Regions from separate parts of the Vibrio sp. TRT 17S01 genome, predicted to be linked through region 2. Evidence: riboswitches for the same ligand, from Rfam matches in the RefSeq annotation. Region 2 holds a riboswitch; the other holds the start of a gene.
The links. A riboswitch is a leader RNA that binds a small molecule or an ion and turns the genes downstream of it on or off. The one in region 2 is predicted to bind lysine.
Positions count from the first base shown of each region.

Region 1: linked by a shared signal. The riboswitch ahead of lysC (lysine-sensitive aspartokinase 3) and the one ahead of ACQEXS_RS01450 (Na+/H+ antiporter NhaC family protein) in region 2 are both predicted to bind lysine.

Region 1 covers NZ_JBNJOG010000010.1:152,807-157,242, reverse strand. Annotated here, with positions in the region: gene pmbA (metalloprotease PmbA) at 1-258, shown strand, start outside; gene lysC (lysine-sensitive aspartokinase 3) at 322-1,674, opposite strand; lysine riboswitch at 1,783-1,961, opposite strand; gene ACQEXS_RS15920 (pyridoxal-phosphate-dependent aminotransferase family protein) at 2,139-3,260, shown strand; gene ACQEXS_RS15915 (PglL family O-oligosaccharyltransferase) at 3,307-4,436, opposite strand, start outside.
Region 2 covers NZ_JBNJOG010000001.1:324,084-328,519, reverse strand. Annotated here, with positions in the region: gene ACQEXS_RS01450 (Na+/H+ antiporter NhaC family protein) at 1-1,555, opposite strand, end outside; lysine riboswitch at 1,671-1,852, opposite strand; gene ACQEXS_RS01445 (H-NS family nucleoid-associated regulatory protein) at 2,315-2,728, shown strand; gene ACQEXS_RS01440 (inosine/guanosine kinase) at 2,793-4,097, opposite strand; gene ACQEXS_RS01435 (hypothetical protein) at 4,202-4,436, opposite strand, start outside.

The DNA of each region.
Region 1 (4,436 bases), on a different contig from region 2:
GAGTTAGGTACTGGTCTGCTGGTTACGGAAGTGATGGGACAAGGTGTCAACGTGGTGACTGGCGATTACTCTCGTGGTGCGGCAGGATTCTGGGTTGAAAATGGTGAAATTCAGTACCCTGTCTCTGAAATCACCATCGCGGGTAACCTCAAGCAGATGTTTAGTCAGATTGTCGCGGTTGGTAAAGATGTCGAAACACGTTCACAAATCCAAACAGGTTCGGTTCTATTGGAATCGATGAAAGTGGCGGGTGAGTAAGCATTACCGTTTTAGTCGATACAAAAAAGGTTGGCATATGCCAACCTTTTTTCTTGATGACGACTAGCCTTCAAACAGTTCGGTATGCAGTTTTTGAATGGCGGCTTTGGAAACAGACTCGTGCAGTAAAAAGCACAAATTATGCGGGCTGGCGCCGTAACAAATCATACGCAGATTAAAGTCTTCCAGCGTGCCAAAGACTTGTTTTGCGTAGCCTTTGCTTTCACTCATGTTATTTCCGATGAGAGCGACCAGACATAGGTTGTGTTCCACTTCCACAGTACATAGCTCTTCAAGTTCACGTTTCGCTTCTTCAGGCAACTGCGGCGCGCCACCTGACGTATCGGTTTGGTCAAGTGTTAAAGAGACACTGATCTCTGATGTAGTGATGAGATCCACCGAGACTTTGTGTTTGGCTAAGATCTCAAAAACTTTAGCTAAGAAGCCATAGGCGTGGAACATCTTTGCACTGCGTAGTGTGATCATGGTTTGGTTGCAACGAAGTGCTAGGGCACGGAACAGTGGTGAGCTTTCCACTTGGTGTCGAATCCAAGTCCCGCCTTTTTCAGGCTCTTTTGAGGAGCCGACAAAAACAGGAATATCATGACGCAATGCCGGAACAAGCGTGGAGGGGTGAAGGATCTTGGCACCAAAATTGGCCATTTCAGAGGCTTCACTGAAGCTGATTTCGGGAATTGGTGAAGCTTTGGCTGCAATGCGTGGATCGGTGGTGTAGATGCCAGGCACGTCCGTCCAGATCTCTAAGCCTGCGGCTTCAACGGCTTCGGCAATGAGCGCTGCACTGTAATCGCTGCCACCACGACCTAAGGTCGTAGTATTGCCATGTTCGTCTGAGCCAATAAAGCCCTGTGTAATCACCACATGTTCACGACAAAGTGGTACCAGTTTATCTTGTGCTAGCTGATAAATAGTCTCAACATCGGGTTCAGCTTTACCAAAATTATTGTCGGTGCGTAAAATATCTCGGATATCAAAGCGGACGGCATTCACACCACGTTCGCGCATTAACTGAGTCAGTAGATGTGTCGACATAAGTTCGCCACAAGCGACCAAGTGATCCGTGAGCTTTGCACTGGCTTGGATGGAGGCCGCTTCGGCAAGACTGGTGACGGTATCTAGAATGGCATACACTTCGGTCGCAGTTGCTGTTGCATCTTGAAGCTGGCTCAATACCGCTTCATGAATATTCGCAAGTTGTTGCAATACTTCATTTCGGTGGTCGCTATCGGTGACCCCATTGGCCAACTCAACCAATAGATTGGTTACGCCAGAGCAGGCACTGCTCACGACTAATTTGGTTTGTGTATTATTTTCTATGATGGCCGAACAGCGGCTCATGGCTTCAAAATTAGCGACACTGGTTCCGCCAAACTTGGCTACGTTAAATGCGCTCACAGCATTTCTCCCACGACTTCCTTAAAAATTACAGTTGTTGCAAATCAACATCCAATGTACGAAGAGAGTTTTAGAGCAATAGAGAGGTAGAGTTATTTTAGAAAGGATCTCCTCAGAAGCTCTTCATCAGATTTTGCTGATGACAGTTGATGGGACTCAACCCAAGTCAACCGACAGATCAAACCCGACAATTTTGATCTATCTCGGCACTGCTCCCCCTGAATGTTCTGTTTCGGAATTGCGGTTCCACAAAACATCTGCCTGGGCAGTGCTCCTCTTCTGCATAAAAGCCCATTCATTGAACGTTTTTATGTGAGCTTTGTCAATGAGTAATTTCACCATATAGCAGTAACTGGTTAACAACTTTGTGACACTGGTTTGACCTCTAGACTTAGGGCTAATTGCTGCATTGGATTATTTCTATTACTGTGAATAGATGCCTTATTAAGCTGCCAGGAGCAATTATGACTATTCAAAGCTTTAATCCACCACGTCGTATTCTTATGGGCCCCGGCCCGTCCGACATTTCTCCACAAGTATTACAGGCCCTGAGTCGACCGACTGTTGGTCATTTAGACCCACTTTTTATCCAGATGATGGATGAAGTGAAGCAATTGCTTAAATATGCGTTCCAAACAGAGAACGACTTTACCATTGCGGTTTCAGCGCCCGGTAGTGCTGGTATGGAGGCTTGCTTTGTCAACTTGATAGAACAAGGAGATAAAGTCATTGTTTGTCGCAATGGGGTATTTGGTGAGCGAATGCGTGAGAATGTGGTTCGTGCAGGTGGTGAAGCAGTTGTCGTAGATGATGAATGGGGCCAGCCAGTTTCACTTGCTAAGGTAGAACAAGCATTAAAAGAGAATCCTGATGCCAAAATTCTGGCCTTTGTTCATGCCGAAACATCCACAGGGGCATGTTCTGACGCTCAAGCATTGGGGGCGCTTGCCAAGCAATACGGCGTATTGAGTATTATGGATGCGGTGACGTCGCTTGGTGGCGTTCCACTTAAAGTCGATGAATGGCAATTGGATGCTGTGTATTCAGGTAGTCAGAAGTGCTTATCTTGCGTGCCGGGGTTGTCTCCCGTGACATTTTCTCCAGCGGCAATAGAGAAAATTCAATCACGAAAAACGCCAGTACAGAGCTGGTTTCTCGATCAAAGCTTAGTGTTAGGCTATTGGAGTGGGGAAGGAAAACGCAGTTACCACCATACCGCGCCGGTGAATAGCCTTTATGCGCTGCATGAAGCGCTGCTGATATTGAAAAATGAGGGGTTAGAGACGGCTTGGCAGCGACACCGCATCATGCATGACAAGCTTAAGGTAGGATTGCAGAAACTGGGCTTCGAGTTTGTGGTGGAAGAAAGCTGTCGTTTGCCTCAACTGAACGCGGTATATGTGCCTGAAGGTATCGATGAAGCTCATATTCGTCAGCATTTATTGACCAAGTACAATCTTGAAATCGGTGCGGGTTTAGGGGCATTGGCAGGAAAAGCGTGGCGAATTGGCCTTATGGGGTATGCCGCACGTGAAGAAAACGTCGCTTTATGTTTGAAAGCGTTGGAAGAATCGCTTTCTCAATAAAGGGCAAATTGAAAAAGTTCAGGGCGACATGTTGTCGCCCTTTTTATTACTCTTTTGTCGCGCTTTGCTGAGCTGCACTGATTGTTGGTGGGATATATTGCACCTCAGTAAAGTCGAGGTTGGGGAATAAAAATTGCGCTTCACTGCGGATTTGTTCTGCTCGCCCATCTTGCCCTAAGCCTTGATAGGCCAAGATCAAGTTATTGTAAAATGCAGGTCTTGGTTTGCTTTTTATGATATTCAGTGACCAGTCAATATAGGGCTGAATCAGTTCCGCATCTTGTTTGAATAAACCGATATTAAGATAAGTACTGTAGATATCCCAATCGTAGCGATCTTTCCAGACGACTGGGTTAGTTACTTGCTCCAAAATCTCAGGATTGGATGGATTTGAGGTTTCGTATTTGGTGAGCACGTAATTGGTATGGAGCGCGCTGAGCATATACACGCTGGTCAATATCGGCAAAACTAAGCTTGTGACTCTGAGTAAGGTTTTACTAACGATACTAAACGAAACTTCTCGTTGGCTCGATACGCGTTGATCTACCCAATAAAGCAAAATAATAAAGACGAGCCAATGCACTGCGGAGTGATAAAACGGGTATTCAAGTTGGGAATGCAGCACGATGGGAACAAACAAGGCAAACATTGCCAAGCGTGTTCCTTTTTTAGCTTGGTAGAGGCGCGCGAGTACAAGGCCTGCGGCGAGAAGGATGCCCAACACGGGGAGTAGACCTCCTTCAACTGCCCAGTAAAGGAGCTCATTATGGGGGTGATCCATCGAAGGGAGCCCTGCTTTGTAATCAGGATTGAGTTGGTGTTGTCTAGCGGTATATAAAATGTACTCAGACTCAAACTTTCCGTAACCATAGCCAGTAAAAGGCTTTTCGACCACCATATCTAGCGTTTGAGGAAAGGTGTAGCTTCTCGGGCTTTCCATATGCATTTTGTCTGCTGCGATACCGCCATCGCCACTTGAACTCATTACGATGGTTAACCCTACAATGATGCCACTCACTGAGAAGCCGAGCCAACCCCAGAAACGTTTTCGATTGGCAAAACGGTATAGATAAGGCAACAACATGACGACAGAAAGGACAGAGGCCAACCAGCCAGTACGAGAACCAAGAATGATCAATAATGGCAATGTCAGAAGTGGTAGTAGATAAAGCAGGG
Region 2 (4,436 bases):
GTACGACACATACAGCAATAAATGTTAAAGAAGCAGCAGCAAAAGCAAGACCAACAGAAGCTGTCATTCCTAAAACAATAAACCCGATACACGATACTAATGCGACAGAAAGTGCATAGGGTAGCTGGGTCGCTACGTGGTCGATATGGTTACAACGAGCACCCGTTGACGACAAAATAGTTGTATCCGAAATTGGCGAACAATGATCACCAAATACCGAACCTGCAAGCACCGCACTTAACATAGGAAGCATTAACGCAAGATCTGTGGCACCAGCCATATCACCAGCGATTGGCAACATAATGCCAAATGTTCCCCAAGACGTACCCGTCGAAAACGCCATTAATCCAGAAAGTAGGAATAAAATAACAGGTAACCAATGTGGGTTGATATTACCTTGCGCTAAGGTCGACAGGTATTTACCTGTATTCATGTCTCCAATTACTGAGCCAATTGTCCATGCAAAAATCAGAATCAAAATCGCGCCGAACATAGACTTCGCACCAATCCATAACGTGCGTGAAATTTCTTTTGCAGGTAACCCTTGTTTAACTACTGTAAATAAAGCAACAAATAATCCAACCAAACCGCCATAGATCAACGAAGTACCAACATCTGTATTTTCAAATGCACCTAGCATATTAAAGGCGATACCATCAGCCGCCAATGCTTGTCCACCGGTGTACATCATCGAAGCAACGGTAGCTGCGATTAAGAATACAATTGGTAAAACTAAATCGGAAACTTTGCCCTTTTCACTTTCCACGATATCTAATTCTTCATTTAGATCGTGCGCTTCTTGAGTATCATTCTCTAAGTCGTGATCAAAACCTCGACCTTGAGAAGCAGAGATTTCATGCTCTCGCATTTTACCGACATCAAGGCTGAACCATGCAACTGCGAACACCATCAACAAAGCGAAAATAGCGTAGAAATTCATTGGCACCAAACGTAAATATGCACCTAGTGCAGAGTATTCAGTGATACCGTGTGAAACTAGGATGCCACCAATAATCGTCATGATGTATGCCCCCCAGCTTGAAGCTGGCATCACAACACACATAGGTGCAGCAGTTGAATCAAGGATATATGCAAGTTTGGCACGAGAAACGTAAAAACGGTCAGTGACAGGGCGAGAAATAGCACCAACAGCCAAGCTGTTAAAGTAATCGTCGACGAAAATGAATACGCCTAAAAAGGCAGCAAGAAGTTTAGAGCCACGTTTACTTTTAACGCGCGACTGAGCCCACTCAGCAAATGCACGAGTACCGCCAGACAACGTAAGCAATGCGGTCATCATACCAAGTAATAGCAAAAAGCCGACGATACTCATATTCCAAGTATTCAATCCGCCATCTTCAACAAATACACTTGATACGGTCGAACTAATATAACTTAGAGAATGAGTAAATGAATAATCATTAAGGAGAACAGCTCCTAGCGTAATACCCACACCAAGTGAAAGTAAAACTCGACGAGTAATGATTGCGAGACTAAGTGCCACTAACGGTGGCAAAAGCGAGTAAGGGGATGATGCAAAATCAATTAAATTCATGATCTTCAAAAACCAGTAATAAATGGTTAGAGATCTACTGCAGACTAATTGATGGAACTCATTTCCAAACAATTAATGTTGAACTTAGCGACAGGGAAGTGGACACTTCACCCAACCCTACAGTAGCGCTCCATAGTTTTACAAATTATAGACTATGGCAGTGTTGCTCCTTTCGAAAACAACCCCAGCAAACGGTTTTGATTTACCTATTTACTTCGGCGAATTGACCCTTCACATTTGTTCACTGGCATCACCCTAGCAAATGTTACTCATTCAATTCGCACCTCTACCGCTCTTATTATTTTAAACTATTGAAAAGTCATTTTAACAACAATTTAACCACAAAAGAGCATTAGGTGTTCGCCATTGTACTTGTTTGAAACACCAATGCAATACAACATTTCGATTTTTATTTACATGCGGAAGTTCACAATATGACAATGATTGTTTAGGTTAGTTTAACTATGCAATCAATGTTATAAAACTTCGTCTATCTTTAATTATTATTGATGGAAAGCAATATACAATATGAAACAAATGATACATTCATTCTAAATGAATATTGACTTTTCTATATCTAATACAGAAATCAATACTTATTAATAAAAGCTAAAGAATAAATTAAATGACGACACAGTTCTTATTTTTCATCAGATTTGTAAGTAATATTTGAATAAAATAGCTAATATAATATTGTATTAATTGTAACTCAGGTTTACTATTTAACTATCGACTCCATTTTATTTTATAGGAATGAACATGTCGGAATTAACCAAAACATTATTGAATATTCGCAGCTTGCGTGCTTTTGCTCGTGAACTGACCTTAGAGCAATTAGAAGAAGCATTGGACAAATTAACTACTGTTGTTCAAGAACGCAAAGATGCTTATGAAGAAGAACGTGCGGAACGTGAAGCACAAGAAGCTAAATTAGCAGCTATTGCAGAACAAATTACAAGTGACGGTATTGATGTTGAAGCTTTAATTTCTGCTCTTTCTGGTGAAAACAAAGCAAAAGGTAAAGCTAAGTCAAAACGCGCTCCTCGTCCAGCTAAGTACAAATACACTGATACTAATGGCGAAGAGAAAACTTGGACAGGTCAAGGCCGTACGCCTTCAGCAATCCAAGAGCAATTAGACGCTGGCAAATCTCTAGATGATTTCCTCATCTAATAAGAATTAGTCCCTGCGCTAAACCAGTTATAAAATAAAACCCGCCTTTCGGCGGGTTTTATTTTTATCTTTCCCAATATGCCTCTTCGAGACTATCTTCACGTTCTGGCAGACCACGCGATAATCTTGGCGAATGCTGAACTAACACTTCATAGCTAGCACGGTTTGAATATTTACAAACTTGTGAAAATGATGAATAAGTTAGAAATGAGTATGTATGTTTACTTGAATTGGGAACGTTCTCTTTATGATATTTATTTGCAGCCATATCATGCAACAGTGCGGATAATGCCGCATCCCCTGCTCCATTTGTATTTTTTATCTTTTCTGGGCCACCCATATAAGGAGAAATATGCGAATAGATCTTAATAGGCGTTTCACAACTTGCTTTTGATGCAGGTCGGCTGAATTCATAACGGTTAAATTCAGCGATACACCCTGGCAATAATGGCAGCGATGTTTCACGCTTTGCTGAATCTTCTGTATAACCCGCCATAAATAAACCAACTGGACCAGCAGTACATAGGACCAGATCAACCCAGTCTAGTGCTTTATCTGACGCAGCAAGAGGGTCAGACTCTCCAGTTAATGCTTCTGCTTCATCTTCATTCATGGCAACAACAGTGACATGATCTCGCAAAAATTCACGCCAAAACTCCGGGTCGTCCTGAATAACAAATTTTGTACCTAGGGTTAGAACAACTGGAACATCATGTTTTTTAGCATATTCAATTGCTCGCATTGTCGCTTCAGGCATTGGATCGCCCTCTTTACAACGAACCAAATAAGCCGTTAAAACTAAAGCTGATGCAGTTTTGAAAATTTTCTCTGGAATATTATCCGCATGAAGTTGGTTCATTTGCCCTTCACTAATCGCAAACGTTCGCTCACCATCTTCAGTTATTAACGCAAAACAACGACCAATAGCACCTTCCACCCCTTGGAGGTAATTTAAATCCATTCGGCTAGATGTGTTGCATAAATAACGATAACCATAGCTGCCAATCTTAATATCTTGGCTCATAACACCTAACAAAGTAGAACGATCATCTGCTAATACAGAATAATTATGAAGGGTATTTCCTATTGTACCGCCTGCATACTCGTTGGTAATGAGTTGCTGATCTTTTAGCTCGTTATACAAAGCTTCTGCAGTCGCATCATCAATAACTAAAGAGTGTCCCTTACTCAAATTGTATTTTTCGATAAGCTCTGAACTCACTTTTGCTTCAATATCCACCAAAGTTTGGTCAATACCGATAATATGAGTACGAGACATTTTTTTGCTTTCTTGCGACTGACTGACTAATGGGTCGCGAGCGTGAACCGGAAAGTAGTGCTTCGATTTACGTTGGCCAGGAAATTTCATAACAATGATTCTGAGTAAGGGATGAAAGGATGCCGGATTCTACCGCGCACAAACAGGCGCGGCAATAATAGAGAATTATAGCAAACGTTTGCTAAGGGATATTTTTATTCACCCTCCATAAAACTTAAATCCGGCAGCATATCTAGATGCTCAGTGTATCGCTTGAGATTAAACTCTCCATCATTCTTCATGACATCAAATATCTCGATTGAAACAGCACACGCCATCATCGCAATAGCATCTTCACGCGAGGTTCCAGTCATCATTAAACGCATTAAGGTCTCTTTAACTTTAATTGGGTTGCTATCCTCAAGCTGATTTTCGATCACTTGTATCAAT